Regions from separate parts of the Paucibacter sp. KCTC 42545 genome, predicted to be linked through region 2. Evidence: predicted binding sites of a transcription regulator. Region 2 holds the regulator's gene; the other holds the start of a gene.
The links. The regulator FNR, encoded in region 2, switches genes on or off when oxygen is low (the NO sensors DNR and NnrR bind a similar motif). The targets are predictions, from matches to a motif close to TTGATNNNNATCAA.
Positions count from the first base shown of each region.

Region 1: AT984_RS00690 (phosphate transport regulator) is a predicted target of FNR. The motif match lies at 3,186-3,199, and genes of this name have one in related genera.

Region 1 covers NZ_CP013692.1:146,773-152,176, reverse strand. Annotated here, with positions in the region: gene AT984_RS00695 (PEP/pyruvate-binding domain-containing protein) at 1-1,020, opposite strand, end outside; gene AT984_RS00690 (phosphate transport regulator) at 1,017-3,071, opposite strand; gene AT984_RS00685 (NAD-dependent succinate-semialdehyde dehydrogenase) at 3,299-4,747, opposite strand; gene gabT (4-aminobutyrate--2-oxoglutarate transaminase) at 4,752-5,404, opposite strand, start outside.
Region 2 covers NZ_CP013692.1:2,612,998-2,618,401, forward strand. Annotated here, with positions in the region: gene AT984_RS11340 (NADP-dependent isocitrate dehydrogenase) at 1-1,155, opposite strand, end outside; gene AT984_RS11345 (urease accessory protein UreH domain-containing protein) at 1,283-2,002, opposite strand; gene hemN (oxygen-independent coproporphyrinogen III oxidase) at 2,002-3,435, opposite strand; gene fnr (fumarate/nitrate reduction transcriptional regulator Fnr) at 3,659-4,393, shown strand; gene AT984_RS11360 (hypothetical protein) at 4,525-4,872, opposite strand; gene AT984_RS11365 (hypothetical protein) at 4,874-5,137, opposite strand; gene ccoG (cytochrome c oxidase accessory protein CcoG) at 5,189-5,404, opposite strand, start outside.

The sequences.
Region 1 (5,404 bases), 2.5 Mb from region 2:
GGTGAACTCAAAGTCCTGCATATCGCCGAAGGCCTGCTCCAGCGTCGCGGCGGTCTCGCCCAAGGCTTGCCAGACGGCCGGCATCACGGCGGCCAATTCATCGTGGCCAAAGGCACTGCGCCGGCCCGACACCACATCCTCGCCCTGGGCGTTGAACAGAAAGTCGATCCACAGCTTGGGCTCGCCGCTGACCGGGTCGCGGGTGAAGCCCACGCCCGAGCCCGAGCGCCCGCCGGCATTGCCGTAGACCATGGTCTGAACCGTCACCGCCGTGCCGATGGCATCGGGGATGTTGCGTTGCCGGCGGTACTCGCAGGCCTTGGCGGACTGCCAGCTGGCGAACACCGCGCCGATGGCGCCGCGCAGCTGCGCCTCGGGCTGCTGCGGAAATGGCGCGCCGGCGGCGGCCGCGTAAGCATCAAGGTAGCGCCGGGTCAGGCTGCGCAGCTCGGCAAAGTCCAGCTCGCGTTCATCACTCACACCACGCTCTTCCAACAGCGCGCTGCTCTGCGCCTCGAACACCGCTGCCGGCACACCGGCCACCACCTCGCCGTAGCTGGCTACCAGGCGGCGGTAGGTGTCCCAGACCAGGCGCGGGTTGCCGGTCTGGCGCAAAAAACCCGGCAGCGTGGCTTCGCACAGGCCGATATTCAGCAGCGTTTCCATCATGCCCGGCATGGACACCGGTGCGCCCGAGCGCACCGACAGCAGCAAGGGCGCCCGCGCGCAGCCAAAGCGCAGGCCGGTGGCCCGCTCCAGCGCGTCCAGGCCCGGCCGCCAGATACCGCGCTCAGCGGCCGCCGCGCTGGCCGCCGCATCGCGGCAATAGGTCGTGCCGATCGCAAACGCCGGCGGCACCGGCAAGCCAAGTGCGGCCATGCGCAGCAGGTTGTAGGCTTTGAAGCCCATGCTTTGGGCACTCGCGGCCAAGCCGCCTGTTTGCTCGGCCTCGGGCGCCGTGCAGCCAATCAGGTAGAGCGCCTGCGGCCAAGCCTGCGCCTGTTCCAGCCGCGCGTTCATGCCTGCGCCCCGACTTGCTCAAACGCCACATCGCGCAGCGCATAGCCTGCAACCAGCAGGCGATCCGAAGCCAGCTCCAGCGCCATCGCCAGATCATTGGCCAGCATCAAGGAGGCGGCATCCTTGATGGCACCCAGCATGACGCGGCGCGCGGCGCGCAGCAGTTCATCGCATTCGCGCTCGGAGCGCAGCACATGCCAGGAAGCGGCGAGGAAGGCGTCGCTGTCGGCGCCGTCTTGGTCCAGCATGCTGCCGCCATTGCCGCCTTCGCCACGCGAGGCCAAGCGGCGCGCGATGGCCAGGGCCTTGATGTGTTCCTGGGTGGCCGACAGCACGGCTTGCGCCAGCTTGCCCAGCAACTGATGCAGCTCGGCGCTCCAGCCCTGGCGGTGGTCCTCGGCGATCAGGCTGATCAGAAAAGCGGCCTCTTCCAGCGCATCGGCAATATCGTCCGACAGCTCCAGCAAGCGGGCGATGGGCTGCCAGCGGCGCTGGCGCTGCGCCTGGTCGCGGGCGCGCATGACCAGATGATCGGCCTGGCGCTCCCACACCTTGGCGCGTTCGGCCAGACCGCGTGCGGCATGGCTGGCCGCTTTGTGATCGCCCTTGTGCCCCCCGGTGACATCGTGAGCCAGGCCATCGCTAACCGCCTGGGCCAGCGCATGGCAGTAGGCGGCATGTTCTTCGATCAGGTCGAACTCGCTGCTACGCTGGCGCATGCGTCGGGCCAGCAACATGCGGGTTTCGTCGGCCACCAGGGCGGCGGGTTGGCCGGCCAGCAGCGCCTTGCTGGCCTGGCCCAACACCTCCAGCATGAAGGCTTGCGCATCGGCTTGGCCGAGCACGCTGTCCAGCCGGTCACCGATGCGGAAGGCGCCCTCACCAGCAGCCTGCATGGCCGCAAAAATGATCTGTTCGCCACCCGCCTTGAGCCAGGCCATATGACCAAGATCCTGCGCTGCGGCAGCGCGCAGCACCTCAATGGCGCCCTGCTTGCCGACAAAAGGCAGCAGGCGTTTGCGGGCGCGGTTCCAGTCGATCAGAAAAACGATGCGCGAGCCTATGCCTTCAAGCGCGGCGGCCAAGGCCGCCTCGTCCGCACAGTCAAAACGCGCGCTGCCGAAGGTGTAGGCCTGGCCATCGTTGAGCCCGGCGGCAACCTTGGACTGCGTGTCGGCCCACTGGGCGCCGAAGGGATTGAGCAGTTCCTGAAAAAACTCGAAGCGCGGGCGATGCAGGTCGGAGTAATTCAGCGTGATGCTCAGTCCCTCCACCTGCAGCACCAGCACATGGGCGTCGTTGGTGCCGATATCGTTTTGCAGCAGCAGGCGCTCGCCGTCCCGGGTGGCGGCGGTGTCCAGGCCGGGGTGGTCGAACTTCAGCCGCGCGGTGCGATTGAGGCCGCGCATAAAGGCTTGCACCCGGGCGTGATCCCCTTCCTGCAATTGCCAAACATGGGCGCCATCAATGGTTTCGCTGGACAAGGTGCTGGCGAGTTGATTGAGCTGCTTGTGCAGGTCCATCACCAGCAGATGCAGGCTGTCGGATTCGACAGCATCTCCGACTTTGACGCCGCCGTGCGCGTGCTTGCCCTCCGCTTTGGCGTGGCCCTTTTCGGCACGCTTGCCGCTGGTCAGCAAGCGCAGTTGCTCGGCGCTGAGCGCTTCGGCGCCGCTGTGCTGCTCACCAAACGCGTCCAGCCATTGCAGCCAATGGGCCAGGCGCTCGCGGGTCGCATCAACGGCGGCGGCGCTGTCCAGCAAGGGGCGCGCCATCACGCTCAAGTCCTCGGCCAGGCGAGCGGCCATGCGCGGCAGGTCTGGCACCAACAAGGCGCCGTCCACCTGCGAGGCCGCGCCCGGCAGTTCGCGCAGCCAGCGGCCCTCGATACCGGCCGCGGCCACCTCGCGGCCGAGGTCCAGCGCTTCGGCCTCGGGGTGGGCTGCATGCGCTGCGGCAGCCTGCAGCACGCTCAGGTAGAGCTTCAAGCGATCATTGGCGGCAAGGGCGGCCTTGATCCACGCCGGCAGCAAAAGGCTGCTCTTCCCCATCGCGGCGACTGCGTCTGACTTCTGCATGCGAACCCCGTTGTGAACTGGTACGCGTCGCAGTCTAGGCAGGGCAAATGACTGTTTTGCGGCAATCGGGGCTGGCAGTACCTTCTTTTGAGCTAGATCAAGTCAGCGCGGCGATGCGGGGCGATTTGCGGCGAATTAGACGCACAAACCAGCACACAGGCTGACGATCGTGCGAAAAGCCGTGCCGCTCAAATCAAGGATTAGAGCCCCGCCATCGCCACGTACTTGGTCACCACATAGTCCTCGATGCCCTGGTGCGCGCCCTCGCGGCCCAGGCCGCTTTGCTTGACGCCGCCAAAGGGGGCCACCTCGTTGGAGATCAGGCCGGTGTTGACGCCCACCATGCCGTACTCCAGCTCCTCGGCCACCCGCCAGACGCGGCCGATGTCGCGGCTGTAGAAATAGCTCGCCAGGCCGAACTCGGTGTCATTGGCCAGGGCGATCACCTCGGCGTCGCTGCTGAACTTGAATAGCGGCGCCAGTGGGCCGAAGGTTTCTTCACGTGCCACCGCCATATCGGCCCGCACATCGGCCAGCACGGTTGGTGCAAAGAAGCTGCCGCCCAGGGCATGGCGCTGGCCACCCAACAGCACGCGTGCGCCCTTGGCCACGGCGTCGGCGATGTGGGCTTCCACCTTGGCCACGGCAGCGGCGTCGATCAGCGGGCCTTGTTGCACGCCGTCGTCCAGGCCATTGCCGACCTTGAGGCGGGCCACGGCGGCGCAGAGCTTGTCGGCAAAGGCCTCGTAAACCTGCTCATGCACATAGATGCGGTTGGCGCAGACGCAGGTTTGGCCGGCATTGCGGAACTTGGAAATCATCGCGCCTTCGACGGCGGCGTCCAGGTCGGCGTCTTCAAACACGATGAAGGGTGCGTTGCCGCCCAGCTCCAGCGAGAGCTTCTTGATGGTGGGCGCCGACTGCGCGTACAGCCGGCGGCCCACCTCGGTGGAGCCGGTGAAGCTGAGCTTGCGCACCACCGGGTTGCGCGTTAGCTCACCGCCGATGGCGCGCGCGTCGCCGGTGATGACCTGCAGCACGCCACCGGGCACGCCAGCCTCTTCCGCCAAGGCCGCCAGGGCCAGGGCCGAGAAAGGCGTGCCTTCAGCCGGCTTGACGATGATGGGGCAGCCGGCAGCCAGCGCCGGCGCGACCTTGCGGGTGATCATGGCCAGCGGGAAGTTCCAGGGTGTGATGGCTGCGCAAACGCCGATGGGCTCGCGCAGCACCAGCAGGCGGCGGTCGCTCAAGGGGCTGGGAATGGTCTCGCCGTAAATGCGTTTGCCTTCCTCGGCAAACCACTCGATGAAAGAAGCGGCGTAGGCCACCTCGCCGCGCGCCTCGGCCAGGGGCTTGCCCTGCTCGCGCGTCATCAACTGGGCCAGGGCCTCGCTGTGCGTCAACATCAGCTCAAACCAGCGGCGCAGCACGGCCGCGCGCTCCTTGGCGCTGCGGCGCCGCCAAGGGCCCCAGGCTTGATCGGCGGCGGCGATGGCGCGCTGCGTTTCCGCCTCGCCCATCAGCGGCACATGGCCCAGGCGCTCGCCGGTGGCGGGGTTGTGGACGTCAAAGTGGCGGCCGTCATCGGCGCCGACCCAGCGGCCAGCCAGATATGCCTGCTCACGCAGCAAAGAAGTCGTGGTGTCCATCATCTCAACCTTGTTGCTGGGCTTGTAACTGGGCTTGGTGCAGGGCGCGGCCGAGGATGGTGAGCGCTTCGTCAAAGACCGCATCCGGCGTGGTCAGCGGGTGCAGGAAGCGGATCACATTGCCGTAGCTGCCGCAGGTCAGCAGGATCAGGCCTTGCTCCAGCGCGAGCGTCTGTACGCGCTTAGTGAAGTCGGCATCGGGCGCGCCGGTGCTGGGGTCGCAGAATTCGGCCGCCAGCATGCTGCCGACGCCGCGCACCTCGGCGATCTGCGGCACCGTGGCGCGCAAATCATTGAGGCGGTGGCGCAGGCGCCCGCCCAGGGCTTCGGCGCGCTCGCACAGGCCTTCGTCCGCAATCACGTCCAGCACCGCATGCGCGGCCGCCACGGCCAGCGGGTTGCCGGCATAAGTGCCGCCCAGGCCGCCCGGTGCGGGTGCGTCCATCAACTCGGCACGGCCACACACGCCGGACAAAGGCATGCCGCCGGCCAGGCTCTTGGCGAAGGTGATCAGGTCCAGCGGCACATTGTGGTGTTGCGACGCGAACAGTCGGCCGGTGCGCGCAAAGCCGGTCTGGATTTCATCGGCAATCAGCACAATGCCGTGTTCATCGGCAATGCGGCGCAGGCCGGCGACGAAGGCCTCGGGCGCGGGGT
Region 2 (5,404 bases):
GGCAAAGGTCGACTCCGGCATCACGGCCTTCACGTCCTTCAGGCGGCCGTCGGCGCCCCACATCTTGCCGCCGTTGCGGATCATGGCCGGCATGGAGGCGTCAACGATGATGTCGTTGGGCGAGTGGAAATTGGTGATGCCCTTGGCCGAGTCCACCATGGCCAACTCGGGGCGATGCTCGTGGCAGGCGTGCAGATCGCGCTTGATCTCGTCTTGCTTGCTCTGCGGCAGGGTGGCGATCTTGTTGTACAGATCGACCATGCCGTTGTTGACGTTGATGCCCAACTCTTCGAACAGCTTGCTGTGCTTCTCGAAAGCCTCGGCGTAGAAAATCTTGACGCAATGGCCGAAGACGATGGGGTGCGACACCTTCATCATCGTCGCCTTGACGTGCAGGGAGAACATCACGCCAGTCTTGTGCGCGTCTTCGATCTCACGGGTGTAGAAGTCCAGCAGCGCCTTCTTGCTCATGAACATGCTGTCGACCACTTCGCGGTCCAGCAGCGCCACCTTGGGCTTGAGCACGATGGCCTTGCCGCTCTTGGTGATCAGTTCCATCTTGACGTTACGAGCGCGGTCCAGCGTCATGGACTTTTCGCCGTGATAGAAGTCACCGCTGTGCATGTGCGAGACATGCGAACGCGAGGCTTGGCTCCAGTCGGCCATGCTGTGTGGGTTCTTGCGTGCGTATTCCTTGACGGCCTTGGGCGCGCGGCGGTCCGAGTTACCTTCACGCAGCACCGGGTTCACCGCGCTGCCGATGCACTTGCCGTAGCGCGCGCGGATGTCTTTTTCTTCGTCGGTCTTGGGGCTTTCCGGATAGTCGGGAATTGGGTAGCCCTTGCCTTGCAACTCCTTGATCGCCGACTTCAGCTGCGACACCGAGGCGCTGATATTGGGCAGCTTGATGATGTTGGCTTCAGCCTTCAGGGTCAGCTTGCCCAGTGCGGCCAACTGATCGGGCTCGCGTTGGTCTTCGCTCAACAGTTCCGGGAATTGCGCCAGGATGCGGCCAGCGACCGAGATGTCGCTGGTTTCAATATGAACGCCCGCAGGCGCGGTGAACGCGCGGACGATGGGCAAGAACGACGCCGTCGCCAGCAGTGGCGCTTCGTCGGTCAAGGTGTAGATGATGGTCGATTTCGAAGCGGTCATTTGGTATCCAGATCGGCCCATGTGCAGGCCCAAGGGGGTAGATCGATTAGAGGGTGAATTCTAAGTCAGTCGCGCCACGCTGTGCTGCCCAGTCTTCTATAAGAGTTATGCGGGCGTCAGCATGGCGTCAAACCACCGAGCTACAAAAAGCCGCCACCTGCGCCCACAGGCCATGCCCCAAGGCCCAGCCCGAAGCAGCCACCAGCCCCAGCCCGCCCAAGCGCACCGACAGGCGCAGCGCACCCGCGCCACCATCTTGAGCCGTACGCAAACGGCTCAGCAACCAAGGCCCCAGCGCCAATCCGGCCCCGGAGCTGATGGCAAAGCAGGCCATGATCGCCCCGCCCTGCACCGGCCCAGAAGCCAGCGCCGCCAGCAGCAAAGCCGATTGCAGCAAGCCGCAAGGCCAGGCCACCCAAGCCAAACCAGCCAGACCTGCGCGGGCCCGAACTTTCATTTGCGCCGGGCCGGCGAAGGCCACACGCCCTTGGCGCAAGCCATCAAGCGGCACTTCAAGCTGATGCCCAACATCCTGCCCCAGACGCGCCAGCCATGCCGGCGGCTGACCGCGCCAGAGCAAGGCCAAGCCCAGCATCAAGGCCGCCACATGCAGCATCACCCACAGCGGGCGCAGCAGCGCCGAAGCCTGGCCCATCTGGGCCAGCAATTGCACGCTGGCCGCCGCCACCGCTCCCGCGGCCGCGTACCCCACCAAGCGCCCGAGCTGAAAGCTCACGGGTGCACGCCCCCCGGCCGCAGCGCAGGTCGCGCCACACATGGCCAGACAATGGGGAACGCCGGCCAAGCCCATCAACAGGGCCGAGCCGGCAAGGGCGACATCAAGCATCAGATGATTTTAGAGAACTTCGCGCGGCTGCGATCGGCTTGCAGGTAACGATCAAACACCATGGCCACAGCGCGCACAAAGAACCAACCCAGCGGCGTCACTTGAATGGCGTCGGCGTCCACCGTCACCAAGCCCTGCTCCGCCAGCTCACGCATGCGCTCCAGCTCGGGCTTGAAATACTCGGCCACATCCACGAGGTGCGCCAAGGCGATGGACTCAAACTCCAGCCGCCCCTGGCACATCAAAGCCATGATGACGGCGCGGCGAACGATGTCGTCGCGGGTCAGGGCCAAGCCACGCTCGATGGGCAGCTGGCCTTGACGCAAGGTGTCGTAATAGGCCTCCAGCGTCTTGACGTTCTGGCTGTAGTTGGCGCCAACGCGGCCGATCGCCGACACACCCAAAGCAATCAGGTCACAGTCCGGCTGGGTGCTGTAGCCCTGGAAATTGCGATGCAGGCGGCCCTGGCGCTTGGCTACGGCCAAGGAGTCATTGGCCAAGGCGAAATGGTCCATGCCGATATAGCTATAGCCATGCGTCATGAAGCCTTCAATCGCGCCGTGCAACATCGCCACCTTGGCGGCACCCGGCGGCAGTTGGGCTTCGTCGATACGGCGTTGCGGTTTGAAGCGCTGCGGCAAATGAGCGTAGCCGTAAAGCGCGATGCGATCCGGCTTCAAGGCACCCACTTGCTCGATGGTGCGAGCAAAGGACTCGGGGGTTTGCAGCGGCAGACCGTAGATCAGATCCACATTGGTGGACTCAAAACCCAGCTCGCGCGCCGCCGTCATCAAGGCCTCGACGCTAGCAAAGCTCTGCTGGCGATGCACCGCCTTTTGAACATGCGGATCAAAATCCTGCACGCCGAAACTCAGGCGGTTGAAGCCCAGGCTGCGCAGATGCTTGAGGCGGTCCACATTGACCGTGCGCGGATCCACCTCGATGGCCATCTCGGCTCCGGCAACGATGCGGAAGCGCTCACGCAAGGCCTGCACCAAGCCCGTCAACTCTTCATCGCTGAAGAAGGTCGGCGAACCGCCACCCAGATGCAGCTGAGACACCCCGGCGCCGCGACCCAGATGGACCAGCGTCAAGTCCATCTCGGTGATCAAAGCTTGCAAGTACTCCGCGGCTTTGTCGTGATGCTTGGTAATGACCTTGTTGCAGGCGCAGTAGTAGCACACCGATTCACAGAAGGGGATGTGCACATAGATCGACAAGGGCGCAGCGCCGCCAATCTGCGAGCCGGTGGCCCTTTGCACCAAAGCCTGCGCGTAGTTCTCGGCGGTGAAGGCCTCAACAAAGCGATCCGCGGTCGGGTACGAGGTGTAGCGTGGCCCGGACACATCGAAACGACGCAACAGGTCTTCGTTGATGATGCTCACGGCGGAGTCTTTGCCTGACAGGGCTTGGGGCTGGGTGATAGAAACCATGGCTCGCATATTGCCAAGCCCGCCACACAAGCGATTGACCGAGATCAAGTTTGGCCTCATTCTTTGCCCTAACAATCGCATGTATTGCGCATTGGGCTTGAGCTAAATCATGTTTGGCGAAGCCGATAAGCGGCGATCAGACGTTCGAATCGCCGCCTTGCCCCGAACAGATGCCGACAACGGCGCCTGCCCACTGCGATATGCGTCATCCATAATGCACTCTATGAACGTCACCGTACCTATCAAGATTGAACCGCTCAAGGTCGCCTGCTCCAGCTGCAATTTGCGCGAGCTTTGCCTACCCGTGGGCTTGTCGTCGGGTGACCTCGAGCAGCTGGACGAGCTGGTTGCCACCCGCCGCCAAGTGTCGCGCGGCGACACCTTGTTCCGTAGCGGCGATCCGTTCCAGTCGCTTTACGCGGTGCGCACCGGCTTTTTCAAAACCTGTGTCTCGTCGGAAGATGGCCGCGACCAAGTCACTGGCTTTCAAATGGCGGGCGAATTGCTGGGCCTGGACGGCATCAGCACCGACCGCCACAGCTGCGACGCCGTGGCGCTCGAAGATTCCCAGGTCTGCGTAATTCCCTTTGAGCAACTGGAAGAGCTGTCGCGCGAGTTCACCGATTTGCAGCGCCAGTTCCACAAGATCATGAGCCGGGAAATCGTGCGCGACCACGGCGTGATGCTCTTGCTGGGCAGCATGCGGGCGGAGGAACGCCTGGCAGCCTTCTTGCTAAACCTGACCCAGCGCCTGCAGGCGCGCGGCTTCTCCGCCGCTGCCTTGGTGCTGCGCATGACGCGCGAAGAAATCGGCAGCTATTTGGGCCTGAAGTTGGAGACGGTCAGCCGCACCTTCTCAAAATTCCAGGAAGAGGGCCTGCTGGAAGTGAAGCAACGCCACTTGCGCATCCTTGACCAAGCGGGCCTGCAAAAGCTGGTGAACAACGGCGCCTGCTAAGCCCTAGGCTTAGCGGCTGCTGAGCCGCGCCAGCGGCACAATAAAAGAAGGGCTGAGTGGTACTCAGCCCTTCTTTCTTTCATTCAGGCATTCAGCATTGAGCGCCGCCCGAGCGAGCGGCCTACTTCGACCTACTGCGGCCATCGCCGCGGGTGAATGGCTTGAGGTGCATCAGGCGTCTCCGGCAAGGTGGCCAGCATCAGGCTGATGCTGGATGCCAAGCTGATGACGCTCCAAAAAATCAGAAAGCTGAGCGTGTAAACGGCCTGGCGGGAGAGTTCCATACGCTCGCCGCCGAACCAGGTCAGATCGCTGGGGTCAACCACCGAAAACACCAAACCCTCGGTCACCCCTGCCATCACAAAGGCCGGCCAGGCAATGGCCATCGCCCAGCGTGCCAACCTGGACGTAGGTGGCGGCAGATCCACCGCAAAGGTGGCGTCATCCGACTCAACACGATTGCGGGGCTCGGTATTCATCTTATTGCGTACCAGTGGCAGCGTGATTGCGGCCCTTCATGGCCGGTGCCAAGGAGGCCGGAGCGGCTTCCTTGGAAGCCTTGCCCACATACGTGGTCTGCACCTTGGACTCGTCCAGCACCGTCTCGGGGAAATGCAGGGCCAGGTACAGGGTCACAAAGCTGGCAAGCACCACCAGACCCGGTCCACCCCACACCAGCCACATGAACTTCTCACGCCACCAGGGGCTAGAAGACTCGGTCTTGCTCTTGTTTTCTTGACTCATTGCGTCAACTCCTGCTTTGCAAGGACTTCTTATTCAAAAATTCGTTCGCGCTTAGCGCGGCACGACAAAGGTCGATTTTTCCTTGATCTCGATCTTGCCGCTGGCCACACCTGCTTTGTCAACCGCCTGTCCCATCAAGGCAAACGAGATGGCATGCGCGCCGACACCGGCCTGCGCCGCCGACTCCGGCGGAATACGCACCGCCACCGACACCCAACGCGCTTCGGCCGGCGCCAAGACCAAGCTCACTGGCTTACCCAAGGCGAT